4 regions of the Exiguobacterium sp. s95 genome follow, and region 1 is predicted to be linked to each of the others. Evidence: predicted binding sites of a transcription regulator. Region 1 holds the regulator's gene; each other region holds the start of a gene.
What was found. Region 1 encodes Rex, which represses fermentation and respiration genes when NADH is low (regulators of the CRP and FNR family bind a similar motif). Its sites were predicted from a motif close to TTGTGAAATATTTCACAA; they were not measured.
Positions count from the first base shown of each region.

Region 2: a site for Rex is predicted at 2,717-2,734, ahead of pflB (formate C-acetyltransferase). Genes of this name have one in related genera too.
Region 3: a site for Rex is predicted at 3,825-3,842, ahead of KNP99_RS11090 (formate/nitrite transporter family protein). Genes of this name have one in related genera too.
Region 4: a site for Rex is predicted at 3,420-3,437, ahead of adhE (bifunctional acetaldehyde-CoA/alcohol dehydrogenase). Genes of this name have one in related genera too.

Region 1 is NZ_JACSMM010000009.1:5,260-13,100, reverse strand. It holds gene KNP99_RS12665 (hypothetical protein) at 1-351, opposite strand, end outside; gene KNP99_RS12660 (hypothetical protein) at 453-611, opposite strand; tRNA gene KNP99_RS12655 (tRNA-Ala) at 783-855, opposite strand; gene tatC (twin-arginine translocase subunit TatC) at 963-1,742, opposite strand; gene KNP99_RS12645 (twin-arginine translocase TatA/TatE family subunit) at 1,750-1,953, opposite strand; gene KNP99_RS12640 (redox-sensing transcriptional repressor Rex) at 1,953-2,612, opposite strand; gene KNP99_RS12635 (ABC-F family ATP-binding cassette domain-containing protein) at 2,781-4,682, shown strand; gene KNP99_RS12630 (hypothetical protein) at 4,682-5,074, shown strand; gene KNP99_RS12625 (flavin reductase family protein) at 5,572-6,165, opposite strand; gene KNP99_RS12620 (DoxX family protein) at 6,184-6,582, opposite strand; gene KNP99_RS12615 (winged helix-turn-helix transcriptional regulator) at 6,764-7,084, shown strand; gene KNP99_RS12610 (flavodoxin) at 7,201-7,656, shown strand; gene KNP99_RS12605 (TVP38/TMEM64 family protein) at 7,744-7,841, opposite strand, start outside.
Region 2 is NZ_JACSMM010000010.1:52,225-60,065, forward strand. It holds gene KNP99_RS13495 (GGDEF domain-containing protein) at 1-150, shown strand, start outside; gene KNP99_RS13500 (hypothetical protein) at 208-852, opposite strand; gene KNP99_RS13505 (DEAD/DEAH box helicase) at 849-2,021, opposite strand; gene KNP99_RS13510 (hypothetical protein) at 2,050-2,481, opposite strand; gene pflB (formate C-acetyltransferase) at 2,829-5,078, shown strand; gene pflA (pyruvate formate-lyase-activating protein) at 5,103-5,822, shown strand; gene abc-f (ribosomal protection-like ABC-F family protein) at 6,095-7,771, shown strand.
Region 3 is NZ_JACSMM010000006.1:107,389-115,229, forward strand. It holds gene thiE (thiamine phosphate synthase) at 1-212, shown strand, start outside; gene KNP99_RS11065 (hypothetical protein) at 233-670, shown strand; gene KNP99_RS11070 (ArsR/SmtB family transcription factor) at 748-1,122, shown strand; gene KNP99_RS11075 (CHASE3 domain-containing protein) at 1,212-1,820, opposite strand; gene KNP99_RS11080 (YitT family protein) at 2,061-2,930, opposite strand; gene KNP99_RS11085 (hypothetical protein) at 3,063-3,674, shown strand; gene KNP99_RS11090 (formate/nitrite transporter family protein) at 3,864-4,700, shown strand; gene KNP99_RS11095 (DUF1232 domain-containing protein) at 4,750-5,169, opposite strand; gene KNP99_RS11100 (aminopeptidase) at 5,268-6,491, shown strand; gene murB (UDP-N-acetylmuramate dehydrogenase) at 6,576-7,487, opposite strand; gene KNP99_RS11110 (GNAT family N-acetyltransferase) at 7,787-7,841, shown strand, end outside.
Region 4 is NZ_JACSMM010000001.1:161,130-168,970, reverse strand. It holds gene KNP99_RS00865 (3-oxoacyl-ACP reductase) at 1-294, opposite strand, end outside; TPP riboswitch at 432-532, opposite strand; gene adhE (bifunctional acetaldehyde-CoA/alcohol dehydrogenase) at 681-3,275, opposite strand; gene KNP99_RS00855 (beta-class carbonic anhydrase) at 3,608-4,159, shown strand; gene KNP99_RS00850 (Na+/H+ antiporter family protein) at 4,302-5,624, shown strand; gene uptA (undecaprenyl phosphate transporter UptA) at 5,729-6,322, shown strand; gene KNP99_RS00840 (hypothetical protein) at 6,378-7,253, shown strand; gene KNP99_RS00835 (ABC transporter permease) at 7,305-7,841, opposite strand, start outside.

The DNA.
Region 1 (7,841 bases):
CCAAAGGGCAATTTTCCAGATCGACATCTCTTTCGTCTCAAGTATCACGGTGTACAGCGAACCGTACAGGACGAATTGAGTCCCGAGCCACAGCAACGATTGGTTCGTCACTTGGTCGCTTGAGAGATAGCGCGCCAGGATTTTTCGTTTTTCGAGTCGAAACGGGAGATCAAACACGAGAAAGACAAGCGGTAACAGACTCAAATACATGGTCGTGCTGAAGATTTCCGTGAATGTGCCGATTGTCGCCATCAAGGCAGCGATGACCCAACTCTTATTCTGCAATTGATTTTTTTCGATATAAGCAACCGTCAACGCCTGTAATCGTTCCTCTCGGAGCGTTTGTTCCATCCTGAAATGCCCTCCCTCGTTTCAACTGTCTATACTGTCATATACTTACAGTTTACCAGTTATGTTTCAAAAAAAAAGAAACTTCCTTAAAAAAGGAGTTTCTAGGCTGAAACTTGAATGATGAGATAGATGACGCTATACGCAACAATTGCTAACGGAATCAGTGCCACACCAATCAACCAACCGTTCTTATCACGGATTCCGAGATACAGAACAAGACAGCCGACGATGAAGGCAATTAACGTCGTAAATGGATTCATAATGCTTCCCCCTCTTGATTACCTATTAAGAAATTTCCCATTCCCTCAAAAGGATAAACACAGAAAACGACTTCAATCGGTTCATCAACATTATCCAGGCTGTAAGCTTCTGTTTTGCCGCCACCACTATAACAAAAAACACCACTCGGCAAATGCCAAGTGATGTACATATGGAGACTATCGGGCTCGAACCGACGACCTTTTGGCTGCCAGCCAAACGCTCTCCCAGCTGAGCTAAGCCCCCTCATATTCTTGTAATCAGTATAAACCATATCGATTCACTTTTTCAATATAAAAAGAGCGCTTCCAAACAAAAACCTCTCCGTCGCCGAAACGACCGAGAGGAGACTGTTACTTATTCAACTCACGCATCAAATCCGCTTGCCGTTCAAGCTCCGCCTGTTGCTCAAGAATCAGTACTTTTTTGTACGTCCGGGCTGAAATCATGATGCTGATTTCATAGAGGACGAACAACGGTACCGAAATCATCAGATGTGACGTCACATCCGGTGGTGAGATTAAAGCCGCGATGACAAACAGCGCAAAGTACGCATATTTCCGATTTTTCCGCATGAACAATGGCGTCACGAGTCCAAGACGAGTCAAGAACATCGTCACGACCGGCAATTGGAACAAGATACCGAACGGAATCGTCAGCCGGATTAAGAAACTGAAATAGTTTTCGACCCCGATGACTTGCTCGATGCCGAGCTCTTGCCCAAGTTCCGTCGATACTTTGAGTAGAAACGGAAGTAACCAAAAATAAGAGAACGCGATTCCGGACAAAAATAAGAAAAACGTGACCGGAATATACGTCAAGGTCGCTTTCTGTTCCTGTTCGAATAAACCGGGTCGGATGAACGCCCATAGCTGGTACATCCAAAATGGTGAAGCCAGGACGACCGCGATGATGAACGCTAAATTCAAGTACAACATCAGGGGATCGGCCACATTAAAGGCATTCAATCCGATGCCGAGCTCTTTCAAGTCTGACTGCAGAAAACGCACGAGCGGTCGGACGAGCGGAAAGGCCGCGGCGAACAAGACGACGACGATGATGAGTGACCAGACGATCCGCTTGCGCAACTCGTCTAGATGCGATGTCACACTCTGTTCTTGATCAATCGCCATAATTTAATCACTTCTCTTTCGATTCATCCTTTTTGTCTTTATCATCGTCCATGATGCCGTTTGTCGCACTCTTGAACTCTTTTAACGTCTGACCGGCAGCACGACCGAGCTCCGGTAACTTTTTCGGCCCGAAGATGATTAAGGCGACGGCACCGATTAAGGCGATGCTTCCTGGTCCAATACCGAGTGTGAACGGGATTAAGTTTTCCATTATGATTTCACTCCTTCAGCTGATTGCGAATAATGCTTCATGAAATAAACTAGTGACTGCAACTCGATCGACAAATCGATGTGATGGACCCGAACATGGGCCGGTACGTTCAACCGCGCCGGTGTAAAGTTCAGAATTCCGGTCACACCATACTCAACTAACTCATCCGCTACTGACTGTGCGAACTGGGATGGGACCGTCAAGATGGCGACATCAACCTTGTTCGCTTCGATTTGCTCTTTCATGTCAGAGACATGATAGATAGGAACGTCTTGCGTCGTTGTTCCGACCTTGTTTTCGTCCGCATCAAACGCAACGACTATCCGAGTACTATTATTCTTTAAAAAGTTATAATTTGCAAACGCCGTTCCGAGATGTCCGACCCCGACAAGTGCCACATTCGTGACTTCATCCTGATTCAGTGTCTTTCGGAAAAACGTCAATAGATGTTGTACGTTGTAACCGTATCCTTTTTTCCCTAACGCCCCAAAGTAGGAAAAATCGCGGCGGATCGTCGCTGAATCGACTTTGACCGCTTCACTGAGCTCTGCTGAAGAGACGCGCAGCTTGCCTGAGTTATAAAGACTCTGAATGAAACGATAATATAACGGCAGTCGTTTCGCCGTCGCTTGTGGTATTTTTGTGTCTGGCCCATTCATACTGCAGTTCCCCCTTCGACCACGTTCTGACGTGGCACCCAAATCAATGCAAAGAATTCTATTCTCTTTGATTGTAAACCACTTCACATAGACTAACAAATAATATATTCCACGGGACTCCTGCGTTTTTTTCATGATAGACTAAAGGGTGGAAGGATGGATGTTTTTATGATTCTCTTACAAGTGAACCAACTATCAAAATCATTCGGTGTTGAGCCGATTTTAGACAATATTAAACTCGAAGTGCAGGAGCGGGACCGGATTGCGCTCGTCGGACGAAATGGTGCCGGAAAATCAACACTTTTAAAAATCATCGCCGGAGAGCTCAGTCATGACTCTGGTGAGATCATGAAGAGTAAGGAAGTGAAAATCGGTTACCTCGCCCAGGACAGTGGTCTTGAGTCGAATGAAACGATTTGGAATGAAATGTTGACCGTGTTCGAGCATCTGCAAGAGCAGGAACGTTCGCTCCGTCGGATGGAGATTGAGATGGGGATGGACCATATCTTGAATGATGCTGTTGCTTACGACCGTCTGTTGAAAACATACGATCAGGCACAACATGACTTCTCGGACGCCGGCGGTTACCAGTTCGAAGCCAACATCCGCTCCGTCCTGCACGGGATGCGTTTTTATCCGGACGATTATTCACGCCGGATCCAGACGCTATCCGGTGGACAACGGACGCGACTCGCACTGGCGAAGATGTTGCTCCAGGCACCTGAGCTGTTGATTCTTGACGAGCCGACGAACCACCTCGACATCGATACACTCTCTTGGCTCGAAAGTTATCTGGCTGGTTACCGTGGAGCGGTCTTGATCGTCTCCCATGACCGTTACTTCCTCGACCAGGTCGTCAACGTCGTCTATGAATTGTCACGGAACGTCTGCCGGAAGTTTACCGGCAACTACACGAAGTACTTGGAACAAAAGGCAGCACTGTATGAACAAGAGATGAAGCAGTTCGAACAGCAACAGGAAGACATCGCGAAGATGCAAGACTTCATCCAGCGTAACATCGCACGGGCGACGACGACGAAACGCGCACAAAGCGTCCGCAAACGTCTTGAAAAAGTCGACCGGATTGATCGTCCGGATGGGGATGAACGCAGCACCGTTCTGTCGTTCCCGATTGAAAAACAAAGTGGGAACGATGTGTTACAAGTCACGCAACTCGCGGTCGGCTATGAAGAAGCCGTCTCAAAAGGCATCACGTTCCGCTTACAACGCGGCGAATCCCTCGCCCTCGTTGGTCCGAACGGAATCGGAAAATCAACGTTACTGAAAGTTCTTGTCAACCGGATTAAACCGTTATTCGGTGAACATCGTTTCGGGACCGGCGTTTCCGTCGGCTACTACGATCAGGAGCAGGCCGAGCTCAACGACCGCAACCGGGTCATCGATGAAATTTGGAACGAGTGGCCGTTGATGCGGGAACAACAAGTCCGGTCCGTCCTCGGTCAATTCCTGTTCAGTGGTGATGATGTCTTTAAACTTGTCCACGAATTATCCGGCGGCGAGCGCGGACGCCTCGCCCTCGCGAAGTTAAAATTACGCAAAACGAACGTCCTCATTCTCGATGAGCCGACCAATCACCTCGATCTTGATTCGAAGATGGTGCTTGAGAACGCACTTGTCGACTATGAAGGCACGCTCCTGTTCGTCTCCCACGACCGTTACTTCATCGACCGGGTTGCGACACGCGTCATCGAGATGAATCCGGACGGTGTGACGGATTATCTCGGCGACTACTCTTACTATATGGAGAAGAAGGCCGAGAAAGAAGAAATCGCCCGCCTCGAAGCAGAGGAAGAAAAAGCAATCAAAGTCGCTGCTTCGAAAAGCATCGACAAAGATGCGCAAAAAGAAGAACGAAAAAAGAAACAACAGCTCGAACAACTCGAACAAGACATCGAACGGTTGGAAACACGATCAACTGAAATCGAACAACTGCTTTGCGAACCGGAAGTCTTCAACGATATTCCGAAGGCGACGGCGCTGTCGGCAGAACGGGATCAGATTGATACGGACCTCCTCGAACTGATGGAACGATGGGAGAATTTCCACTAATGCGCTCGAAAAGTTATGTCATCAACCTCGTTCAAGGGTTATTGTCCGGGGTGCTCTATTTCGTTCCGATGTATGCCGACTACGTGTCGGCCTTCATCCGGCCGGATGCCTTTAATGCCGTCGTCCTGTTGTTCATCCTCATCTCGTGCATGATCGGCCTCGTGATTAAGACGTGGAGTGGTCTCTTCATCAGCCTCTTATCCGGATTAATCTGTACGTTGCTGACGACCCAGATGTTCGTTGAACTGAATGACCCGTTAATCATCAGCTATTACGGAGCCGTTTCACCGCTCGTCGCCTTTTTGATCAGCTGTCTCGGGATTTGGGCACTGGCGATTCTCTTTTTTCTACTCGATGGTTTCCAGTACGAAAAACGTCACCATGCAGAGTAACTTCTTCAGTTGTCCGACATAAAAAGGCACGTCCCGCGTTCGGGACGTGCCTTTAGACTGTAGACAAGGTACTATCACAATCAAGCGTCTGTTTTCGTTGATTACCTCGGGCGAGGCGCAAGCCGTTGCTCCTTGATCCTAGCGGACAACGAGCAGGGTCTTGCCTGCCTATGGCAAGTCGCGTTAAAAACGCACTTTTTCCCGTAGGAGTCAACGAAACGTGACGCTTTTTAGACTGTAGACGGTTTAGAGCGCAATCCGTCTCGAATCGCTTTTAAAGCGAAAAGCAATCGGTCGCGACCCTGCAGCTCTGCTGTAGCGGCGCGGAAGATTGCCGCTTTGAAGACGAGGCGAGACAGGGAAGCGTGAACTGACAGCATCCTCATGTAAAATTTTCGTGATTTATAAGAGTTTGGCTATACGCTGAAGGCACGTCCCGCGTTCGGGACGTGCCTTTTTGCTTCTAAAAAATACTAGTCCTACTCGTCGATCCGCCTTCAGCTCGTCGGTCGGGCAATCGTAAAGATGTCTCCGACTTTCGCATAGTCGTTACCCGCGAGACGGGCGATCGCTTTTAAACCATCCGGATCAATCCGGAACGACTCGACGAGTTCATCCGCGACGTGATACCGGACGATCTCCCCAATCAAGAGGTTGGCCCCTTCGAGTTCGAGATGATTCGTCAGCTTCAATTCAAAGCGGATCTTCGCTTCTGCGACAGCCGGAACATCGATCAAATCACTATCGACTAACGTCAAATTCGTCCGTTCGAGTTCACTTTCACCATATGCGAGTGGTGCCGCGGTTTCATTGACTGCCTCGACGATTTCTTCACTGACGATATGGATGACGTATTCCTGATTCAGCAAGATGTTTTTTGCGGTATCCTTTTGCCCTTGCTCCGTCTGCTGGACGGCGATGACCAGTTGCGGCGGGTTGCTTGAAGCGACCGTGAAAAAGGAAAATGGCGCCGCATTGACGACTCCATCTGCACCTTTGGTCGTCACGAACGCGATGGGTCGAGGAATGATGCTGCCGATCAACAATTTATAGTTTTCTTTTGGACTTAAGTCTGCTGCATCAAATTTCATAAAAACCGTCCTTTTCGATCACCCGATAAGTGCTGCGAGTGAATAGTCTCCAGCTCCGATCATCGCAACGCCTAAGGCGATGACGATCAGTGCCATGTTGTATTCGTACCCGTTTTGCGTCACCCAGTAACCATTCGTCCCATGCACTTTGACGATTGCGACGATCATCGAACCGATGATCAGGAGGGCTGCAATCCACAGGAATAATCCACCGGCGAATAATAATCCTCCGACCAGTTCAGCAATCCCTGCCATCAGTGCAAGTGTTTTCCCTGGCTTCATCCCGATGGACTCAAACCAACCGCCTGTCCCTGCGATACCATGTCCACCGAACCATCCAAATAATTTTTGTGTTCCGTGTGCCGCAAATGTTAAGCCGATAATCAACCGAATCAGAAATAATCCTAAATCCATCATGTATAAAACTCCTTTTACTTAATGTTTTTTAATTACTATTAGTAACTTAATATCGATACTAAACTATCACTTACTAAAAGTAAATAGATTTGTTTTCGTTATTTTTATTACTATAAGTAAAATAATTCGTATTTTAGCGTCAAAGTGGGTATACTACATATATAAGAAAGGATGAGCGCTGATGGAGAATACACTAATTCCGACGGCCCTTTGTCCGAAAGTCGAACATGCCTTTGAAATATTGGGCAAGAAGTGGACGGGTTTGATTTTACGTCATCTCTTGACGAAGACCTGTCGTTTCAATGAAATTCAAGATGCGATTCCCGAGCTCTCTGGTCGTATGTTAACGGAACGCATGAAGGAACTTGAGGCGGAAGGTATCGTAGCCCGGACCGTCATTCCGGAACGTCCGATAAAAATTCAATACAGTTTGACAGACAAAGGTCGTCAGCTTGAGCCTGTAATTCGTTCGATCGAAGAATGGGCTGAGTTACAAGATTGACTGAAAAGAAGACATCCATGCTGGGCATGTGGTGTCTTTTTTTATTCTTTTTTGCATTGAGAATCCTTTTCATTTAGAATGAAGTCGTGTCCCACCATGAAAGGATGTGTCACGTCATGAAAATCATGATCGGTTTCGTCAGCATGTCTGGCAACACGGAAGACATCATGCACTTACTTAAATCAGAACTCGAGCAAAACGGCTGCCAGGTGCAGACGGAAGAACTCGATCAACTATATCCAAGCGACTTAGCGCAGTATGATGCCGTCCTGCTTGGTTCTTACACGTGGGGCGACGGTGATCTCCCCTATGAAGCAGAAGACTTCGTCGATGAGCTCGCTGCCAGTTCAATCGCGATTCCGGCTGCTGCCTTTGGTTCCGGTGACCGCGATTATCCGAAATATTGTGCGGCCGTCGATCTGCTTGAACAAGCTCTGACGTCAGCTGGTGCACAAGTCGTCTTACCTGGTCTAAAGATTGAATTTGACCCGGATACGGCCGACAAACAACAGGCTTGCCGGTCATTTGCACAAGAATTTTTCAAGCACGTCGAACAGCTTGTCATGAACTAACGCTTTAACAAAGAACGCATTCAAGAAGCAATCGCTATACAGACAAGAGGACTCTTCCGATGTCGGAAGAGTCCCGTGATGTAATGCTTAACCAAGATTCTTTTTCGCTTTCCAGCGTTTTTGAAGATACCACGGCACGATTGTCAAAATTAAAAAGACAATGATTGCACCAATGATGATTCGTG
Region 2 (7,841 bases), on a different contig from region 1:
CAAACGTTACATGTCTCGGCCAGCATCGGAGTCGCTCCATTTTTCGAAAACGATGATTTAGAAAGTTGGCTGAAACATGCTGATCTCGCCATGTATCGCATCAAAAACCGTAAAAAAAACGATATTGCGCTGTACCATCAAGATTTTTAAACGAACAAACGCCCATTCACCCTAACTTAGGATTGAATGGACGTTTATTTTTTGCTGTTATGCTTCAGGTCGTGGTGCAATGTTTCCCTCTTCGATATCGAGTAATAAGTCAATCAACTCCGCACAAAATTCAGGATACTGACGCAATAGTGCGTCGTCACCGACTTCATCGACAAAATCAGCTAAAAGAACACGCACTTCAGGTACAAGTGCCCGTGCAACCTTCATATAGGCGATTGCGAATCGCCATTTGCCTGAAATGTAGAGAAGTTTGCCGACTAACAGATCGCCAACCGCAACGTCAATCTCTGTCAAATCGGTCTGATACGTTTGTTCCGACATGATGTCGAAGACGCCGTCTTCTTTTACAAGGAAAAGCGACGGAACAGGATCGGCCAGCCCTCTTAAGGCACGATACAGACTTTGAGACATATCTTCTTTGACTTGTTCTAAAAAACGACCATGCGGTGTTTTCCCTTGTTCATCGGTCTCATAAAAAATGGCCCAATCGACGAACAAGTCTCGGAATAACTCAGCATCTTTTAAATACCAACGTCCTTCCGTCGCGATTTCTTCGATGAATGCGACCCAATCGGTGCTTCGAGCAGTGGCTGCTTCTTGATATAAAGTTTTGAGCGCTGTGTTCATCTCTGCTTCGGATACAGTCGTCGGAAACGGGATAATCTTTCGCTCACTTTTCATCGTGTTGGTCCTTTCCGGTGTGGTTTCGCCGGACTTTTAAGCGCTTCCGGTTCCGTGACTTCACGTTTTGGAATCACTTCCCCGCCATAAATCTCCATCGGTTCAATTTCCACACCCATTTGTTTCGCTAATGCTTTCAGGTGTTTCAGATCATGATCCGTGACGAGCGCAAGGACCATACCCGACGCGTTCCCACGTCCTGTTCGACCTGAGCGGTGGACAAAATCATCAAGGGATTCCGGTAAATCATAATGCACGACATGCGTGACGGCATCAATGTCCAGACCGCGTGCAGCAAGCCCTGTCGTGACGAGTAACGGAAACTCTCCCCGTTTATATGAACGTAACGTCTCCATCCGTTCTCTTTTCCCTTTTTCGGCATCTAAAATCCGGTATTTCAGCGAAAACTTGCTTAATTCACCGTTTAACGGACCGAGGAAAGAACGGTTGTTTATGAACGTCAACACTTTGACCTGTTGCATATTAGACAAACGACGTAACATTTCCGGTTTCAGACGACGAGATGTTTCGATGTAACCGAACTTGACTTGCGTCGTCTCCGTCCGTTCAACTCGGATGACTTCTGGATCATTCGAAAGTGTCCGTCCCCATGCTGCTGTCCGTTCAGGCAATGTTGCTGAAACGAGTGCTAACTGGCGGTCACGAAGCGCACTGTTCGCGATGCGCGTCGCTGATGCACTCATTCCACTTTCGTAGATTTGATCAGCCTCATCTAAAACAATCAATTTTACTTTATGCATCTTCAACTTTTTTGAATCAATCAACTCAACTAAGCGTCCTGGTGTCCCAACAATAATTTGTGGTTTTTTCTTGAGACGCTCATATTGACGTTTTAATTCAACGCCACCGATGAACGCACCTGACTTAATCCCGCTTCCTTGGGCAAATAATTGGATGACTTGATGAATTTGCATGACCAGTTCTCGTGTCGGTGCCGTAATCGCGACTTGAACGTGTGGTTCATTCGGATCGATGCGCTCGAGGGCTGGAATGACATAAGCGAGCGTTTTCCCAGTTCCTGTCGGCGCTTCGACTAAGACATCTTTACCCTCACGGATTAGAGGAATGGCTTGTTCTTGGACGGGCATCATTTGTTCAAAGCGTGCTCGTTCCCACGCTTCATTAATAAAAGGTTTAGTAAAATTCATAACGTATCTTCTCCTACTCTCTTGTCTATCATTCTGTTACATATTCGAAACGATCATCGGTTTCAGTTTTAATACCGCGTAACGTCTGTGTATATTCATTTCCAGAATCGATTAACCGAATATGAAAAACGATTTCTGTCTCATTTTGTTGATCTGCACTTAACACTTCGAAACCTTGCGCCATTCGATCTTGCAGCTCAACAGCAAGTGTTTCGAAACCAGCAAGTACAGGATAAGTTGCTCTGACATCGATTGGGCGTCGAACTAATCGTGCGAGGTACTTCTGGTCGTAACCGATAAAGTCCTCGAAATCAAAATCGTCTTCAAACCGGAGCCAAAACCCGTCGTCTTCAAACTCGGTGATCATCCCGATCCGTTCTGTTCCTTCAGTTGATACTTTTAGGGAAACCCAGTCCCCTGTTCGATAGTCTGCTTGCTCTTTTAATGGCGAAAACTCCATTCACTCCACCTCCACGTTCTATATTCCCTTTTTCATTGTCAACGATACGTCCTAAAAATACAAGGTAGCGCCGCGTGACTTTTATCACACTAGCTTCTGTCTCTATCCATTCCACTACAAATTAATGATACAGCTACAGAAAAATCCTTTCACAGCAGTCGTTTTCTGTTTTTTGAACACGGGACACTGACTGATACAATTTACTGTGAAGTAAGTCATAGCAACACTTTTACATTTGTTAAAAGATTCACATATACGTAAAACCTCTATCCCGAATTGTTTGTTACACTATTCACATAAGAGATGTATTAAGAACCGCTGACCTTACTAATGAAGGAGTGTTGATGATGTTACTTGAAAAAACACAAGCATGGCAACGATTCGAAGGTGGAGAATGGATGGAAAAGATTGATGTCGCTGATTTCATCCGGCGCAATCGCTCAGAATACACAGGAGACGATCAGTTCCTCGCCGGTCCGACCGATGCAACCAACACGTTATGGCAACAAATCATGCAGTTAACAGAAGAAGAACGAATTCGTGGTGGTGTCTATGCCGTTGATGCTGCAACTCCATCTTCAATTCTTTCGCACGGTCCAGGTTACCTCAATCCTGAACTCGAAAAAATCGTTGGTCTACAGACCGATGAACCATTCAAACGTTCGATTCATCCGAACGGTGGTATCCGAATGGTCAATGATGCCTTAGAAGCGTATGGTTTTAAATCAGATGACACTGTTACACAGATTTTTAGCGAGTACCGTAAAACGCATAATCAAGGGGTTTTCGATGCGTATACGCCCGAAATGCGTGCTGCCCGTAAAGCCGGTATCATCACTGGACTTCCTGATGCGTACGGTCGCGGACGGATCATCGGTGATTACCGTCGCGTCGCCCTTTATGGAACAGCTCACCTCATTGCTGCAAGAAAAGCGGATTTGAAAGCACACGGTGGATTTTTATCAGAAGCGATGATTCGTGATCGCGAGGAGATGAACGAACAACTCCGCGCCCTTCATGAACTGACAGAACTCGGTAAACGTTACACATGTGACTTATCACGACCAGCTGAAACGGCCCAAGAAGCATTCCAGTGGGTCTATCTTGCTTATCTCGCAGCAATCAAAGAACAAAACGGAGCAGCGATGTCGCTCGGTCGCGTTTCGACCTTCCTTGATATTTATATCGAACGTGACTTGCAAACGGGTCGGTTGACAGAAGAGAGCGCGCAAGAACTTGTCGACCACTTTGTGATGAAACTTCGCATCGTCAAGTTTCTTCGGACACCCGATTACAACGAACTCTTTTCCGGTGACCCGACGTGGGTAACAGAATCAATCGGCGGCATGAGTGAAGACGGTCGCTCGAACGTCACAAAAAGTTCGTTCCGCTTCTTGCAGACACTCGTCAACCTCGGTCCGGCACCTGAACCGAACTTAACCGTTTTATGGTCACCAAAACTTCCACGTGGTTTCAAAGAATTTTGTGCGAAGATGTCCATCCTGTCTAGTTCGATCCAATATGAAAATGATGACTTGATGCTTCCGATTTATGGTGATGATTACGGGATTGCTTGTTGTGTCTCAGCAATGAAAATCGGTAAACAAATGCAATTCTTCGGCGCCCGGGCGAACTTAGCAAAAGCCTTACTCTACACGTTGAACGGTGGCGTCGACGAAAAACTCAAAATTCAAGTCGCCCCTCCTTCCGACTTGATTTTAGATGACGTGCTCGATTATGAAACCGTCATGGCCGCCTATGATAAACAATTGGATTGGTTAGCTGAGCTCTATGTCAATACACTGAATGTCATTCACTTCATGCATGATAAATATAGTTATGAGCGCATTGAAATGGCACTCCACGATCCTGAAATTTTACGGACGATGGCTTGTGGGATTGCCGGATTATCCGTTGTCGCCGATAGTCTGTCAGCGATTCGTTATGCTAAAGTCACACCAATCCGAGATACGGATGGCATTACAGTCGACTTTAAAATCGAAGGCGATTTCCCGAAATTCGGAAATAACGATGATCGTGTCGATCAAATGGCCGTCGATCTCGTCGAACTCTTTATGGAAAAAATCCGGAAACATCCAACGTATCGTGATGCTTTACCAACCCAATCTGTTCTGACGATCACGTCAAACGTCGTGTACGGTAAAAAAACCGGGAATACACCCGATGGTCGTCGCGCTGGCGAACCGTTCGCACCGGGAGCAAATCCAATGCACGGACGTGACACACGTGGTGCAGTCGCTGCGTTGACTTCTGTCGGCAAATTACCTTATGAGCATGCCTTAGATGGTATTTCCTACACGTTCTCAATCGTTCCGAAAGCACTCGGAAAAGATGAAACAACACGTATCAACAATACAGTCGGTCTACTTGACGGCTATATGGGCGGTACGACTACCCGTGGTCATCACTTAAACGTCAACGTGTTCGATCGCGCCACTTTACTCGATGCAATGGAGCATCCTGAACTTTATCCACAGTTGACGATTCGTGTATCGGGTTATGCCGTCAACTTCATTAAGTTGACACGCGAACAACAAATCGATGTCATCAACCGTACATTCCACGGTGCACTTTAACTTTTCTGAAAGGACTTGATCACTATGACTTACGGGACGGTTCACTCTGTCGAATCTTGTGGGACTGTCGATGGTCCCGGTATTCGTTTCATCGTCTTTACGCAAGGCTGCCCACTACGCTGCCAATATTGCCACAATGCGGACACCTGGGAATTCGGTTGTGGCCGAAAAGTAACACCTAAAGAAATCATCAAAGAAGCGAACAGCTATCGTTCCTTCTTTGACGCAACGGGTGGAGGGGTGACCTTCTCCGGTGGCGAACCGTTGGCTCAACCCGAGTTTTTAGAAGCCTCGCTGCGTGAAGCAAAACGAAACGGCTTGCATACCGTCATCGATACAGCAGGTTCGGTCGTCCCGAAAAACCTGGATCAAATCCTGGAATATACAGATCTCGTCTTACTCGATATCAAGCACATCGATGATGCGACGTGCCGGATTTTGACCGGGCGAAGTAACGTCAATACACTAACCTTCGCAAAATTGCTCGCAGAACGAAACATTCCCGTCTGGATTCGCCATGTCCTTGTCCCCGGCGTGACGATGACGGAAACGTTTTTACGCCAAACAGGTGAATTCATTCGAACACTCGGAAATGTCGAACGGGTTGAAGTCCTCCCCTACCACCAATTAGGTGTCTATAAATGGGAGGCACTCGGGCTCGAATATGCGCTAAAAGATGTCTTACCGCCTACCGCGGAGGAAACGTTTGCCGCGCAAGATTTACTCAACTCGTACTTGTCATGATTGATGTGACTTGATAGACTGAACACATAGTCTATGAAACGGAGGTACAATACCGAAATGAAGCAATCACTCGCTAACGTCTAATGATGAATGAACTCATCACTTTCGCAATCGCTTGCGGATGACTGACGCTACGAGTCTGCTCAATTTCGGTATATCCCTATTTCAGGTGGATACCTTCTTTGAATTGCACTCCCGCACACCATCCGTACGCTCAGGATGGTGTGTTTTCATTTCATCTCAACCGAAATGAAACAAAGGGAGCTGAGCTTATGCCAACTGAAGTATTATCCATCCATGATTTACAAATCGATTTTGCCGGGCAGTGTCTTTTCCACGATGTCACGTTCTCCATCCGCGACGGCGAACACGTCGCCTTGGTCGGACCGAACGGCGTTGGAAAAACGACGCTCTTGCGCGCCATCCTAAAAGAAATCATCCCGACGACCGGAACAATCCATCGCACGTATGACCGGATCGGGCTCTTAGCCCAACAAATCGAACCCTCGACAAGTGTAGCAATTCAAATCGTCGAACAGGCGGATGTAACCCGTTACGACTTACGTGAACGTGCCTTAACCACTGAAGCCGTGGCCGACTACCAGGCTGCCGTTGACGCAGATGCCTTCACGCTCGAAGCCGATGCGAGACGTGTCCTGAAAGAAGTTCAACTCGAGCAATCTCTTTGGTTTCAGCCTTTGAACACACTGAGCGGCGGCGAACAGACCCGGATTCAACTTGCATGTCTACTGTTGAAGAAACCGGACTTCATCCTGCTTGATGAACCGACCAACCATTTAGATGAAGACACACTCGAGTGGCTCGTCGTGTGGACGCGTCAAACGAAGACGACGATGCTCTATGTTTCACATGAGCGTGCCTTTATCGATGCGACGGCTGACGCCGTCATTGAATTGACTGAAGCAGGAGCGGCACGTTACGAAGGAAACTATGAGATTTACCGTACGTTAAAGGAACAAGAACGGACTGCACAGTGGCATCAATATGAGAAGCAAGAACGAACACGAAAAGAACTCACCCGGATGATTGGTCAATATCAAAATTGGCATCAAAAAGCGACGGCTAGTGCAAGTGAACGAGATCCGTACGCGAAAAAAAAGGCTGCAAAACATGCGACAAAAGTCAAAGCAAAAGAAAATCAGCTCGAACGCCTACTGGAACACCGGGTCAAAAAACCGGAAACGCCGTCCCACGTCCATGTCAGATTCGAAGGAGAACATTTTTTAGCGAAACGTCTCGTTTCAGTCGATGCTCTCTCATTCGACTATCCGCATCGCCGGCTCTTTCAGGATGTGTCGTTCTCCATCCAGCGTGGCGATCGAATCGCGTTGATTGGTCGAAACGGTTCTGGGAAAACGACGTTATTACGTCTTTTACTTGGAGAATTGGTGCCATCTGCCGGTATCATCAAACGGCACCCGACTTTAAAAGTCGGTTACTTTTCTCAAGTTCTATCCACCTTACCGAATACCGGCACACTACTTGATGCCTTGCTTGAGACGAGCGAGATTTCGGAAACAGATGCCCGGACACTACTCGCGTGCTTTTTATTTCGGCGGGAGACCGTCTATAAACCAATCGCTGAAGCGAGTATGGGCGAGAAATGCAGGATCGCCTTTTTACGTCTCTATTTTTCCGGCGCGCATTTACTCATCCTCGACGAACCGACGAATTATCTTGATCTTGCGACACGGGAACAAATCGAAGCGGCACTCGAAGTTTTTCCCGGTGAGTTGCTGTTTGTTTCCCATGACCGTTATTTTACCGATCGTTTATCAAACCGAACGATTTCCTTGACCGGTGACTTCACAGTCCATCCTGTCGGAACAAAGGCTTTACGGGAACAACGTGCTTCTGATTCGGATGGAATCCGGGCTGACTTACGGCGTTTGAATGAACTGACCGGTGAAATCGACTTTGATGTGTAATTGACGGAAGTCACATCACGAACTGATTTTTAGCACGATGATAAAAGCATGCTAACTTAAAAAGAAATAC
Region 3 (7,841 bases), on a different contig from region 1:
ACGAAACACTCCGGGCGATTCGCCGGGCTGTTTCCCTTCCTCTCGTCGGGATTGGTGGAATCACACATCATGTGGTGCCCGACTTATTCGAGATGCTTGAAGGATATGCCGTCGTCTCTGCCTTATTCGCAGCACCAGATATTGAACGTGCGGCACGAGAGTTCAAAGAGGCGGTTCAGACTGCGCGTCAAATAGTATCAGACCGGGTATAATCACTGAAGAGGTGATGTACGTGAAATGGCAAGTCATTCGCTTTCGGGGAGGCTGGATTCGGTATCGAATCGAACCACAAATCATTCGAATCGACAACCGTGGAAAGTATCATTTAGGTTGGAAATTGTTTCCCTATCCGAATCGTTATGCATTTGAATTGGCGGTTTTGTTAAAAAACAAACACCAACAACGATATAAACGGCCGCTGTTGATTAAAACGGCATCCATCGCTACGGAAATCTGGGGCCATACACACCTCGATTTATTTTATCGAGTGATGTTACAAGTACCGTTACCACGCTTCCTATCGAATCGATATAAGGAGCGATTGCGAAATACAAGTATCATCGATATCGGTGTACGGGCTGTCGATACTAATCGAATCGTTTGGGATATCGGGAATCGATTAGGGGGATGGGCAGTTTTTCGTACAATCCAAAAAAAACATCGGAAATGAATCTTCACCTCGCGAATCATCGTAGTCATCTTACTTGCATTTGTTGTTTTAGGATGGTGCAATAGTTTGGAGGAGAGGTGAAGACAGTGGAGGCACCACGCTGTGAGACGATTGCGATCGATAAAAAACGTGCTACTGAAATTGGTCATGCCGTTGAGAAAATCCCGACGCTTGAGATTGGGAAATTGTTTAAAGTGTTATCGGACGCAACGCGTCTACGAATCGCTTATGCATTGACGGTCGAGCGAGAACTTTGTGTTTGTGACGTATCGGCATCAGTTGATTGTTCGATTGCGACGGCTTCGCATCACTTAAGAACGTTATTGAAACAAGGTCTCGTCAAATATCGTAAAGAAGGAAAAGTTGTCTATTATTCACTTGATGACCATCATGTCTCGTCGTTAGTTCATTTGGCAATGGAGCATGTGAATGAAGGAAAGGCTTCTTCTTGAGAAAAATATAAAAAACGCACCGCAGTCCGATAAAGAACTGCGGTGCGTTTTTTAGCTTTTTCACGAAGCTAATCGTATGAAACAACAGATCACTTGATTCGATGGAAGAACGTGATGGTCACACTGATGAGTAGAAAGGCTAAAATGGATAGACTAAAGCACATCCGTTTATAGGATGCTGTCACGAGCGCCGTATTTTCGAGTTCTTGATCTAATTCGGTATACAATTGATCTTTAACTTGAGCAAGATCTTCAAGAATGGTCTGCGTGGTCTGCGTCGATTGTTTCGCTAAAGCGGTAGCTGCCTGTGAACCGTTTGTTTCATAAAGGCTGAAAACGGTTTCGATTTCTTTTTCCCATGCATTGTTACGGACCAATAAATCTTTAATCGGTACAGGTGTTTCGTTCGAAGCATTGAGCACACGGCGTAAATCATGAATTTTGGTCGTGCAGAAGTAGTATTGTTCAATGTAGCGGTCGTCTTCATAGAGCAATAGGCCGCGAACGGCATTTGCCCGATCCCGATTGTATTCGACGAGTTGGTCGACCTGTTTAATCATCGGGATGTTATGGGCGTGCATCTCTTCTGTCATTTTTGAAATGGTACGATAACCTGTCAAGGCATAGATGAGAGGAATCGAAGCGAACAAACTGACTAAAAGAATGAGAGAGATGCGGTAGCGCCAAAGTTTATTCATGCAATCATTCCTTCGTAAGCTAACTGGTAATGTCATTAGCTTAACCACTAATTCCCAAAAAGTGAAGAGTTATCTATTTTTTAGGGGAACATCTTTTGGTTACGGGGATCCAATCGTTTTATATTTTGAGATGAAACCTGAAGCGATACCAAACGTAGACGTATATGATGGGTCAGCCTTCGTTTACAAAAAACAACCCACCTCATGACAGGGGGTGTCGTTTCATCGTGTGCGGTTCATTTAAAAAGAGTAGGAATGTTCTTTGTAATTTCCGAAGACGGTATGAATCTCAGAGAAGGTGACGAAGGCATTAGGTTCGACAGAAGAAACAATTTCCTGAAGACGAACGATTTCATTATTCTGTACGACGACATAAACCATCTTCTTTGTCCGGTTGGAATAGCCACCGCGCGCATCGAGAATCGTGACACCACGACCAAGTTCTTTTGTGATGACGTCGTTGATTTCATCTGCTTTTTCACAAATGATAATACATTGTTTAGAAGCAGAGTAAAAACTATAGACCGTTTGCAACGCCTTGGCGCGAACGAAGCTCATAATTAATGCATACATAACATGTTTTAAGTCGAAGACTAGCCAAACTAAGATATAGATCACTAAATCCTGCATTAAAAAAATACGCGGGAGCGGCCAGTTATGAAAGCGGGCATAAAAGAACTTTCCGAGGATGTCGAGTCCACCTGTCGAAGCGCCGCCAAAGAAGATTAATGCCATTGCGAGTCCGGAAACTAACCCTGCAAAAATGGAGGCGACGAGAGGATCGTTTAATGACTCAGGAACCACTTGTGTTGGAATCCAATCAATTAAAAATGAAGAAATAAGGACGATAATTCCTGAAAGTAGCATGAATCGTTTTCTTAAGAAGCGAAAACCAAGTAAGAAAAGCGGGATATTCAAGACAAGTTGGGTCAGTCCGATAGGCGTATTGAACAACTCTTGGAAAATAAGTGTGATTCCCATGATGCCGCCAGATCCAATGTCATTTGGAGATAATAAAAGGCTGATATAAAGGGAGTAAAGAAGTGTACCGATTAAAAGGAAACTGATTTTTTCTGTTCGTTTTTTCTTGCTCGTTTGTTTAGTCTTCATTGTGATTGATGAGAAATCCTCATGCTCCTCCTTTGTAAAGTATCTGCCTGCAAGAGTACGCCTATATAGCATTAAATTCAACCCCTCAACTGAAAAATATCGTAAAAAAAATGTGACGCGGGTCGAAAGGAATTGAGTGAATTGAAAAAAATCCTTTTATTTTTATGCTGTGCGCTCATTGGATTAAGCGCAGGTTCCGTTTTTATGTTGCATTACTCGAGGGAATCCCCTGACAATAAGTGGCGTGATGGAGCACTGGTCACCAGATATGTCGGAACATCGGTTACAAATACAAATGCAATGACAGGATTTATTGAACGATTTCCATTTTCAGACGCACTTAAACAAGTAAAGATTGAAGGGACTACCGTCTCCTTACGTTATGAAGTGACGGGTAAATCCAGAAAAGAATGGGTCGGGACAAATCATGAATGGATTGATCCGTCTACACCCTCTTTTATCAAAAGTCGATTTTCGCAACTCGTCATGCACCATACGCTGGCTCTTTTTTTAGCGATTCCTAATGTAATGACAGTTGAAATTCAATATACGGATCCTGTATCAATCCTTCAAATTAAAATCACGCGTAATGATTTTGAAGGGTATACACCACGCGATATTGAGCGAGCTTCGACGTCCACTAACCGCTTTAATCGTGTAGTTATTGACGACTATGTATTAGTTGAATCAAGACGAAAATCCTTTCTAGAATACTTCCGTTCACAACTCAAAATATACCCGTAAAGTAGTTGTATCTAGCAAGAAAAAGCTTTTTTCACAAACTTGACACAATGGTATCGTTTACATGTCATTCTTTCGTAAAAACCTTAAATAAGGGGTAGGCAGGGGTTGAACATCTTATAAGATGGAAGTATGATAATAAGTGAACAAACATTGTGAAGTGTTGAACAAGAAGAAAGCGAGGTTTCTACAATGAATGAAGTAGAAGCATTAGAAGGGCTAAGAAATAAAGCGGTTAAATCAACTAAAATGCTACAAATGCGTCCACTCGAATATTTAGTTCGTGCCATGCTTGCTGGGGTATTCATCGGTTTTGCTATCATATTTACACTCAAAGCAATCAACGGACTTTATCTAAATGAATCGGCTGCGATGACGCTCGTCGGTGGATTAACTTTTGGTGTTGCGCTTGTCTTAATTGTCTACGGCGGTGCAGAACTGTTTACAGGAAATACGATGTATTTTACTACGGCGACGATGCGTGGATACACTACAAAAATGGATACGTTTAAAGTATGGACGATTTGTTTGATTGGTAATGGTCTCGGAGGACTTGCCTTCGCGTTACTCTTTTCGCAAACTGGAATCATTCAAGAGTTAGGCGCAAACAACTGGTTGTTCGCTGTCTCTGAATCGAAAATCCATCACTCGACATGGGAAATTTTTACGCGAGCAATCTTCTGTAACTGGATGGTTTGTTTAGCGATTTTCATTCCGAAAAACATGAAAAATGAATTGGCACAAATCATGATGATGATGGTTTTAGTTGCTGTCTTCTTCGCATCAGGTTTTGACCATGTCATTGCCAATATGGCATTGTTCTCAATCGCGCTTGTCGTACCTCACCCAGAGGCGATTTCATTTGCCGGAGCAATCCATAACTTAATTCCTGCTCTCTTCGGTAACATCATCGGTGGAGCACTCTTCATGGGAATGGTTTACACGTGGTTGAATAAAGAAAAGCTAGAAGTGGATCAATCAAAACAACAAGCTGCGACAATCAACATCGCGACGAAAAAAAAAGCATAAAGAAAAGGTAAGGTAGCGACGGGTTTTCCCGCCTCCCTTACCTTTTTCTTTATTCGAGATGTTGGAAGCGATCGACATCTGCTGCGAGTTCTTCATAGATCGATTCGACGATTTGAGCATCATCGAACAGACCGAGAACATTTTCGTCAGGTAGTGCATCGACTGGGGAAGTAAAATAGAGCACAGCCGTCAATAATAATTGTTCTTGTTCTTCCTTCATCGAAAAACGTTTTTGATAAAGGGCACGTAACATCTCAAGTAACTGTTTAAGTTGGAAATACAGCACGAGTTCTGCTTCACGTTCGATATCAGACCCTTCTTCTGAAGCGATATCTTTTGTTAAATGTGCTAAGCCAACTTCTCCTCGAATCAATAAATCTTCCTGTGCTTTGTGATCTCCGACTAACGCCAATGCCTGACGGTGGAAATATGTGTAAGCGGATTTAAAATCTCCTGGTACGAATTCCATGTTCAACACTCCTTCTCTACACCTAGTTTCACCTTATTTCTTGCAAAATTGCAACTCTTTCGTGAAAATAAGAGTAAGAGACGAAAGGGGATTACATAATGCCGACTCAAGAACAACTCAAAAAGTATGCAGCACTCGCTGTACGTACAGGAATCAATTTGCAATCCGGTCAGCAACTAGAAATTCGTGCTGGCATCGAAAATGCACCACTTGTTCGTGAAATTACACGTGTTGCTTACGAAGTAGGCGCATCGAACGTTTACGTGCAATGGTCAGATGATGAAATGACGAAAATCCGTTATTTCGATGCACCGGAAGATTCGTTTGACGCATTTCCAGAGTGGTTAAAAGCACGGTTCGATCAGTTAGCTGATGAAAAGACAGCCTTCTTATCTGTCGTCAGTGAAGATCCAGATCTTTTAAACGGAGTCGAGTCGAGTCGTATCGCGCGCGCGAATAAAGCAGCAGGAGTTGCACTAGCCAATTGGCGTAAATTCGTCATGAGCGACAATGTAAGCTGGTGTGTCGTTGCTGCACCTTCAGATGCTTGGGCGGCTAAGGTATTCCCGGACTCGGAAAACGCTGTAGAAGAGCTATGGGAAGCGATTTTAAAGGCAACTCGTGTCGATCAAGCAGATCCAGTCGCTGCATGGGAGAAACATGATCACAATCTCCGTACGAAAGCGACATTCTTGACGGAGAAAAAATATAAAACACTTCATTACTCGGCACCAGGGACGGAATTATCGATCGAGTTACCAGAGCGTCATGTATGGCTCGGTGGTGGTGGACCGAATGCGGACGGTGTTGATTTCATCGCGAACCTTCCGACGGAGGAGGTCTTTACGTTACCGAAGAAGACAGGAGTCAACGGTCATGTCTCGAGTACGAAGCCACTCAGCTACAGCGGAAACTTGATTGATGGCTTTACGCTTTGGTTTGAAGATGGGAAAATCGTCAAAGCAGAAGCGAAACAGGGTCAAGCGGCATTAGATGAGTTGATTTCGCTCGACGAAGGAGCACGTTATCTCGGAGAAGTAGCTCTCGTGCCGCACCATTCACCAATCTCTGACTCGGGCATCTTGTTCTATAATACGTTGTTCGATGAGAATGCCTCATGTCACCTCGCGATTGGTCGTGCCTACTCGACGTGCCTTGAGAATGGACCAAGTTTATCGAATGAAGAATTAGCCGAGCAAGGGGCGAATGATTCGATGACGCATGTTGATTTCATGATTGGCTCAGCAGATATGGCAATCGATGGCGAATTAGCAGACGGTACACGCGAAGCGTTAATGCGTAACGGCAACTGGTCAATTTAAGGATGAGCCGAATGGAGGCTAAAAAAGTAACAGGAACGGGTATCCGTTCCTGTTACTTTTTTGTGTTTAAGGAAAGTATTCGTATTAAAGTTCTTCACCGATGATTTTTACTTCGGTCTCGAGGAGAATCCCGAATTTATCCTGCACCGTTTCTTGAACGTGGTGAATAAGCGAAATGTAATCAGTCGCCGTTGCATTTTCGATATTGACGATGAAACCGGCATGTTTTTGTGAGACTTCCGCTCCACCAATTCGTGTCCCTTGAAGTCCGCTGTCCTGGATTAACTTTCCGGCGAAATATCCTTCAGGGCGCTTAAAGACACTGCCGCAAGAAGGGTATTCGAGGGGTTGCTTCGTTTCACGCTTATTCGTCAAATCGTCCATGACTTCCTTGATGAGAACAGGATCCCCCTCCGTCAAAGAAAAACGTCCTTCGAGAATGATATATTCTTTTTTAGCGAAACAGCTTGTCCGGTATCCAAGTTCGAGTTCGTCGCGTGTGATGTTTAACAGCTCACCTTGGCGTGTTAAAACCGTCGCGCTCTGAAGACAATCTTTGACTTCCCCTCCATACGCACCAGCATTCATGATAAGAGCACCACCGACTGTGCCGGGGATTCCACAGGCAAACTCGAGACCACTCAATGCATGATCATAAGCGACGCGTGAGGCTTGGATGATGGCCGCGCCGCTTTGTGCGACGAGCTCATGTTCTTCGACCGAAATATCCGTTAATTTTTCAAATGATAAGACGATGCCACGAATCCCGCCATCACGTACGACGAGGTTCGATCCATTACCGAGTAATGTCAATGGGAGATCGTTCTCATAAGCATAGCGAACAGCAAAAGCTGTTTCTTCGTAAGAAGAAGGAATGATGAAAAGGTCGGCAATTCCTCCCATTTTCGTATACGTATGATATTTTAACGGTTCATTCACTAATACAGAGTCTTCGTTTAATCCCTCGTAAAGCCCAGTCAACAACTGTTCAGTCATATAAGTTCTCAGTCCTTTTTTTATGAATTCCATTCAGCGAAAGTACGCTCAAAATATATTTTACACTAATTACGTAATTGATGTTTAGCACATAGTTCCCAAAATACAGAGTTGACACGAAAAATGCAAGGTTTATCCGAAAACTGTCATCGCTTAGTAATGAAAATATATATCTGGAATTCCGAATTTCGAAAGGTGAACAAGACAAAATAAGGATTTAGGGTATGAATCGGTTAGAAAAGGGGGAATTATAAATACGTATATAGAAGGATGTTCGGAAAATTAGGAGGGGAATCGATATGGAGAGCGAACGTTTGAGAATGCGACCTTTTTCTCAGGAAGATTTCGACTTTT
Region 4 (7,841 bases), on a different contig from region 1:
TTTTTGAGCGCGCGGATCGAACTTAAAATCGACTAATGCATTATTGATTACGACATCGATTTGTCCGTAATGAGCTGTCGCTAACTGCATCAATGTCTCGACGTCTTGTCGCTTCGTGACATCCGCATACAGGGCAATGGCATGTTCTGCACCGAGCTCATTTACGAGTTCCTCTGCCGCATCCTCGCTCTTATAATAATTAATCACAACTTTAAACCCGTTGTTCACCAATACTCTTGCAATCGTCGCGCCAAGTCCCCGACTGCTTCCCGTCACTAACACTGTTCTGTTCACTGTCTTCCACTCCTTCATCGTCTTTTGCAACTTAAATAGCGAAGTCGTAAACAAAAAAAGCGCAACTCTCCAAAAGGAAAGTTGCGCACGTCTAAATAATCACATAACAAAAAACCGACAGACTGGTCTTCGCTTGTTTATTAGAGTCTACACTTCCCTACGCTAGTACGAACTAGTTCAGGTTCAAAGGGTTTGAGTATCTACTCATCTCAGTTTAGTAACACCCCTAGTGATTCTATTCAAGTTACCTTCACTTTAGCGGTCTTAGAAATATCTGTCAATAATGACAGGACAGTTTTGTCGGTGTCTCTTTTGATTACGAACGAAAGCCTTGCCTCCGTCGACCGGAAGCAAGGCTCTTTTGATTGCCATGATTTATTTCTCTGTTATACGCCTTCGTAGGCAAGTTCCATGATGTTCCGAAGTTCCGTCACGAGCGGCATTTTCGGATTCGCTGTCGTACATTGATCCTCGAATGCATCGACTGCCATCTTATCGAGTTTTGCTTCAAAGTCGGCTTTTTTGATGCCTTGGGCTTTGAACGACATTTTGATGTTCAACTGTTGTCCGAGTTCTGTGATCGCTTGGATTAATGATTCGACACCTTGTTCCGTCGTCGCTGCCGGTAGTCCGAGATAACGGGCGATTTCTGCGTACCGTTCATCAGCGATGAATGATTCATATTTCGGGAACGAAGCAAGTTTCGTCGGTTTCGCTGCATTGTAGCGGATGACGTGTGGCATCAGAATTGCATTCGTCCGACCGTGTGGCGTGTGGAACTCCCCACCGATTTTGTGTGCGATCGAATGGTTAATCCCGAGGAAGGCATTGGCAAACGCCATTCCGGCCATCGTTGACGCATTGTGAACTTTTTCGCGTGCTTCGGCATCGTCACCATTCGCATAAGCGCGTGGCAAGTAGTCGAAGATCATCTTGATCGCTTTTAGCGCCAGTCCGTCCGTATAGTCGTTCGCGAGGACGGAGACGAAGGCTTCTGTCGCATGTGTCAAGACGTCCATTCCGGTGTCAGCCGTGATTGATGCCGGGACCGTCATGACGAATTCCGGATCGATGATTGCGACGTCTGGTGTTAATGCATAGTCAGCAATCGGATACTTGACGTTTTTCTCTTTGTCCGTGATGACGGTAAACGGTGTGACTTCAGATCCTGTTCCGGACGTCGTCGGAATCGCGACGAACTTCGCTTTGTTACCGAGCGCCGGGAATTTATAGGCCCGTTTCCGGATATCGAGGAACTTTTGACGTAAGTTCGAGAACGTTTCGTTCGGTTGCTCGTAGAAGAGCCACATGCCTTTCGCTGCATCCATCGCTGATCCGCCACCGAGGGCGATGATCAAGTCCGGTTTGAAGTCGCGCATCGCTTGCGCTCCTGTCTGAACCGTTGCAACCGATGGATCCGGTTCGACTTGGTCGAAGATCCGGTAGCTGACGCCTGCCGGTAAGTTGCGGATGACTTTATCCGCGTAGCCGAACTCGACCATCGCTTGATCGGTGACGATCAACGCACGTGAGACATCTTGAATCGATTTCAAGTATTGGACTGAATTTTTTTCAAAGAAAATCTTTTCCGGTACTTTGAACCACTGCATGTTCACGCGTCGTCTCGCCACCTTCTTGACATTGAGTAGATGTTTCGCCGTTACGTTTTCAGAGACGGAGTTTTTCCCGTAAGAGCCGCAACCGAGTGTCAGTGATGGTGTCAATTCGTTATACAGATCACCAATCCCACCGTGTGCTGACGGGCTGTTGACGAGAATCCGGCAGGCTTTCATCCGCATTCCGAATGTCGTCATCAAGTCGTCATTCGTCGTGTGGATGACTGCCGTATGACCGAGGCCACCGATTTCAAGCATCCGTTCAGCGACATGGAACGCATCTTCCGTTGACTGGACGCTATACGCACCAAGGACAGGGCTTAGTTTTTCGTGTGAGAGTGGTTCTTCTGAGCCGACTTTTTCAAGTTCTGCGACGAGCATGACGGTGTTGCTCGGGACGTCGATGCCGGCTTTTGCTGCGATCCATGTTGCCGGTTTCCCGACGATGTCAGCATTGACGGCACATGTATCGGTTTTGATGACGAGCGCTTCGAGACGTTTTTTCTCATCTGCTGTACAGAAGTAGCAACCGAGTGCTTCCATCTCCGCCCGGACTTCCGCGTAGATTTCCTGATCGATGATGACCGCTTGCTCCGATGCACAAATCATGCCGTTATCAAACGTTTTGGAGAGGACAAGGTCACTGACGGCACGTTTGATTTTCGCTGTTTTTTCGATGTAACACGGGACGTTCCCTGGTCCGACACCGAGTGCCGGTTTTCCTGTTGAATAGGCTGATTTGACCATGCCGGCTCCGCCGGTCGCAAGGACCATCGCGATATCCGTGTGGTTCATCAAGACTTTTGTTGCTTCGAGTGACGGTTGTTCGACCCACTGGATACAGTCACGCGGTGCGCCCGCTTTGACGGCAGCATCACGTAATGTTTTCGCTGCTTCGAGTGAGCAGTTTTGCGCTGACGGGTGGAAGGCGAAGATGATCGGGTTTCGTGTTTTAATCGCGATCAACGCTTTGAACATCGTCGTTGATGTCGGATTCGTCACAGGTGTGACGCCACAGACGACACCGACCGGTTCTGCGATATATGTTAGTCCGTTTTGAACATCTTCTTCTAAGATGCCGACCGTTTTTTCTTCACGGAGACTGTTATAGATATATTCTGTCGCAAACATATTTTTAATCATTTTATCTTCAAAGACACCACGTCCTGTTTCTTCTACGGCGAGTCGTGCCAGTTCAACGTGACGTTCGAGACCGGCAAGCGCCATGTCACGGACGATCGTATCGATTTTCTCTTGATCAAATGTTAATAATTCTTGTAATGCGGTTTGACCTTTTGCGACGATTTTATTGATTGTTTGTTCGACAGGTGATACGTCTTGTTTGATTTTTTCTTTGACAGCCATGTTTGGTTTCCTCCCTATTTTGGAACGAATCTGAGTCTGCATTTCCTTACTAGATGTTAGGAATGCCAAGCTGATATTCAATAGTTTGTGCTTTCCTTCACAAATCAATCATACCGCCTTTTTGATGATTTGTGCATGACCATCCTGTGAACTATTTCACATCATTGAAAACGTTCTCATTCTCAAAAGGTGTTGTCGGACAAGGCATCCTTTTTGAATCCCTCGCCTGTGACTTTTCTCACAGGACCTGTTTTCTTTGCTTGTCTGACGGACGAAACATCGTGTAATCTATTAAAAGATACATATTTATTTGTTTTGAAGGAGGAAGTTTCATGACAATCGTCAACCAAATGCTTGCGTTCAACGAACAATTCGTCGAAGAAAAACAATACGAACAATTCATCTCGGATAAATTCCCCGATAAAAAGGTCGTGATCTTAACGTGTATGGATGCCCGCTTGACGGAACTCCTCCCGCACGCGCTCGGTCTAAAAAACGGCGATGCGAAGATCATTAAAAATGCAGGGGCCGTTCTGTCACACCCATTCGGTTCCGTCATGCGCTCGATCCTCGTCGCCTTGTACGCACTCGGTGCAGAAGAAGTCATCGTCATCGGTCACCACGACTGCGGCATGAGTACGATCGATCCGGCAAACATGATTGCCGAGATGGAAGGACGTGGCATCAATCCGCAAGTCTTGCAGACACTCGAAGCCTCCGGCGTTGACTTGAAGCAATGGTTACGCGGATTCACGTCAGTCGAAGAAAACGTCGGCCATTCCGTCGGTCTGATTAAAAACCATCCATTGTTACCACCGGGCACGAACGTCCATGGACTCGTCATCGACCCCGGGACAGGGAAACTCGACCGCGTCGATTGCTAAACTTGTCCTTATATAGTAGAAAGAAGGTACGACCGACACCGGTCGTGCCTTTTTATGTTTTTTTCTTGACAGCAAAAAGAACGGTCTGTATGATACTTTAGTATAGTACAGTGATACCAAAAGAAAGCGTGGTTTTATAGTTATGTTCAATGCTGTTGTTTTAGCCGTTATCCTTTTATTTGTCTTAGCCATCTTCCGTGTCCACATCGTCCTCGCGATGGTCATCAGCGCTCTCGCCGGTGGTTTACTCGGCGGTCTTGGTTTAACGAAAACGATCGAAAGTTTCTCAGGCGGTCTTGGAGCCGGCGCAGAAATTGCCCTCAGTTATGCCTTGCTTGGTGCGTTCGCCGTCGCCCTGTCGAAAACAGGTTTGCCGGACGCCCTCGCACATAGCTTGATTGCTCGCTCAAAAGGAAGTGCCGATGCGACGTCGGTCAAGAAGTTAAAAGGGTTCATCATGTTCGCGATTTTATTACTCGCAATCAGTTCACAAAACGTCTTGCCGATTCACATCGCCTTCATTCCGATCATCATCCCGCCGTTACTCGGTCTGTTTAATGATTTGAAAATTGACCGGCGCCGGATGGCCATCATCATGACGTTTGGTCTCGTCACACCGTATATGTTTTTACCAATCGGTTTCGGTGATATCTATCTCAATCAGATTCTGTTACCGAACTTACAAGAAAACGGGATGGACACCGCTGGCGCATCAGTCATCAAAGCGATGGCGATTCCGGCGCTCGGGATGTTGTTCGGATTGTTACTCGGTTTATACAATTACCGGAAACCGCGTGAATATGAGATGCGGAACATCGCACCGGACGATTACGAGATTCCTGTCGTCACGAAATCCAAATTATTACTGAGTTCAATTGTCGTCATCGCGACGCTCGTCGTCCAATTGACGACGGAATCGATGATCATCGCCGCGACGACCGGCCTCCTGCTCTTCCTCGTGTTACGACTCGTCCGCTTCAGCGAAGCAGACGATGTCATCACACGCGGTATGCGGATGATGTCGTTCATCGGATTCGTCATGATTTCAGCGAATGGCTTCTCAAACGTTTTACGTGAGACAGGTGATATCGAACCACTCGTTGAAAACTCAAAATCGTTAATGGGGGATTCGCAGCTCGTCGCTGCCTTCGTCATGTTATCGATCGGACTTCTCGTCACGGTCGGAATCGGTTCAAGTTTCTCGACGATTCCGGTCATCGCCGCCATTTTCGTCCCGCTTTGCATCCAGTATGGATTCAGTCTCGAGGCGACGATTGCCATCATCGGTACAGCCGGTGCACTCGGTGACGCCGGTAGTCCGGCAAGTGATTCGACACTCGGACCGACGAGCGGATTGAATGCTGACGGACAACACGATCACATGCGTGAAACGGTCATTCCGACATTTTTACACTACAACTTACCATTACTGATTTTCGGTACAATCGCTGCCGTCATTCTTTAATGAAGAAATCATCTCGTTTTAACGACGGGATGATTTTTTTCTTTCCATTTTGCGTGGACTTCTCTAAAATGAAGGGATGAAGTGCAATTAAAGGAGTGTGGAACGTGTTATCTAGCGTCGTCAATACCGTCTTACTATATTTAGCCGACTTAGGTTATTTCGGAATCGCGCTTGGCTTGATGATTGAAATCATCCCGAGTGAGATCGTCTTATCCTATGGTGGGTTCATGATTTCTCAAGGGACGATCGGCTGGCCACTCGCTATCGTCGCCGCCGTCATCGGTGGATTGTTCTCGCAATTGTTTTTGTACTGGTTCGCCCGCTACGGCGGTCGTCCCCTCATCTTGAAGTACGGAAAATATGTATTGATTACGGAACACCATCTTGATCTCGCGGAACGTTGGTTCGTCAAATACGGACAAGGTGTCATCTTCGGGGCACGGTTCATCCCCGTCGTCCGCCATGCGATTTCCATTCCGGCAGGTCTCGCCAAAATGGATCAAACAAAGTTCTCAATCTACACGATTCTCGCAATCATCCCGTGGTCGATTTTATTTCTCTATCTCGGTGAGACACTCGGAACGAACTGGCGCTCGATTAAAGGCGTCGCCGCTCCCTATACGAACGGCATCTTAATCGCAGCGGTCGTCATGATCGTCTTGTACGTCGCCCTCAAGAAACGCCAACGTACGACGTAATCCGTTTACAGCCTGTCCTACTGCGACAGGCTTTTTTTAAAAGGAGTGATTTCTATTGGAGACATCAAAAACCGTAACCATGCATCTGGATCGTGTCACTGCCTCACATATCCGTGGAACGCATATCGCGACGGGACTGACGATTGCCGGTCATATTCTACTCGTCGAACAAATCTACGATGAAAAACGGCACCGTCCTTTCTTGCATGTCCATCGGATTCATGACCAGTGGCGCAATACGATCATCATCGCCCAGGAAGACGTTGAATTCAGTTATGTCGAATCGTTTTCCGACGGACGGATCCTGCTCGTCGCCTCGCGTTGTGATGACGATGTCGACGGATCATGGTTACCAAATGCTTTTATTTACGATCAAGTCGGCCATCTGATTAACAGTTATTGTCTAGACGACGGAATTCAAAATGTCCAAGTCGATGAGCGTGACCACATTTGGGTCAGTTATTTCGATGAAGGCGTCTTTGCTGACGCCGCGACCAATTCAGTTGGGTCGTTCGGCCTCGTCGCTTTTAACGACCAGGGGAAAGTCGTCTTTAAAAATCGCGACTATCCCATCGATGACTGTTATGCAATGAACGTCTCGTCTGCGAATGATGTCTGGTTCTTTTATTACTCCGACTACCGGATCGTTCAACTGCAAGGAGGAACGAGTCAGGCGTTCCACGCACCGAAACGGCCGTTCACAGATTTTGCTATTTATAAGGACTATCTCGTCTCGACGGATAATACGCAGACCCACGTCTTACAGCAACAAGGAAAACGGTATGTCGAGCAAGGACGTATGTCCTTCATGTCGGAGCAGGATGAACGCTTGTCCGGAACCATCAAGATGCGAAAGAATCAAATTGTGTTGACGACAGATACACGTCTTTATACAGGAAAATTAAATGATTTAAGTTTCAGAACAGTATAAAACACCTCGAATTCGAACAGTTTTTTTTGTTCGAATTCGAGGTGTTTTTCATTATTTTTTGAGTGCTCCCCGCGCGTTGAGTGCCGCAAACACAACCATCGCAAGACTGAGAACAGCCGCGACAAGCACCCCTTGCGTATAGACACTCCAGTCAATCGTCTCACGTAGCAAAACGGCCCGCATCCCTTCCATGATGTAGGTCGTCGGGTTGACCGTCGCAGCAATCTTTAACCATTCCGCCTCAATCAATTCTTTCGGGACGAATGTCGTCGATAGGAAAATCAACGGGAAGAACAACAATGTTCCGGCTTGCGCCGCCTGTGCATTGCGTGTTTTCAAGGCGACTCCGACCGAATAGCCGGCAAAGGCGAGTCCGAAGCCGAGCGCAAGGATGATCGTCAAGAAAAATCCGGCGGCTCCGGCTGGAATCGATAATCCGAGTAAAAAGCCCATGCTGAAGATTAACAACGTCTGGACGAACAACTGTAACATCCCGGCAAGCATCGGTCCAAGGACGATGGCTGTCCGCGAAACCGGCGTCAACAGCAAACGTGCGAAGTAACCGCTCTCGATATCTTTGACGAGCGC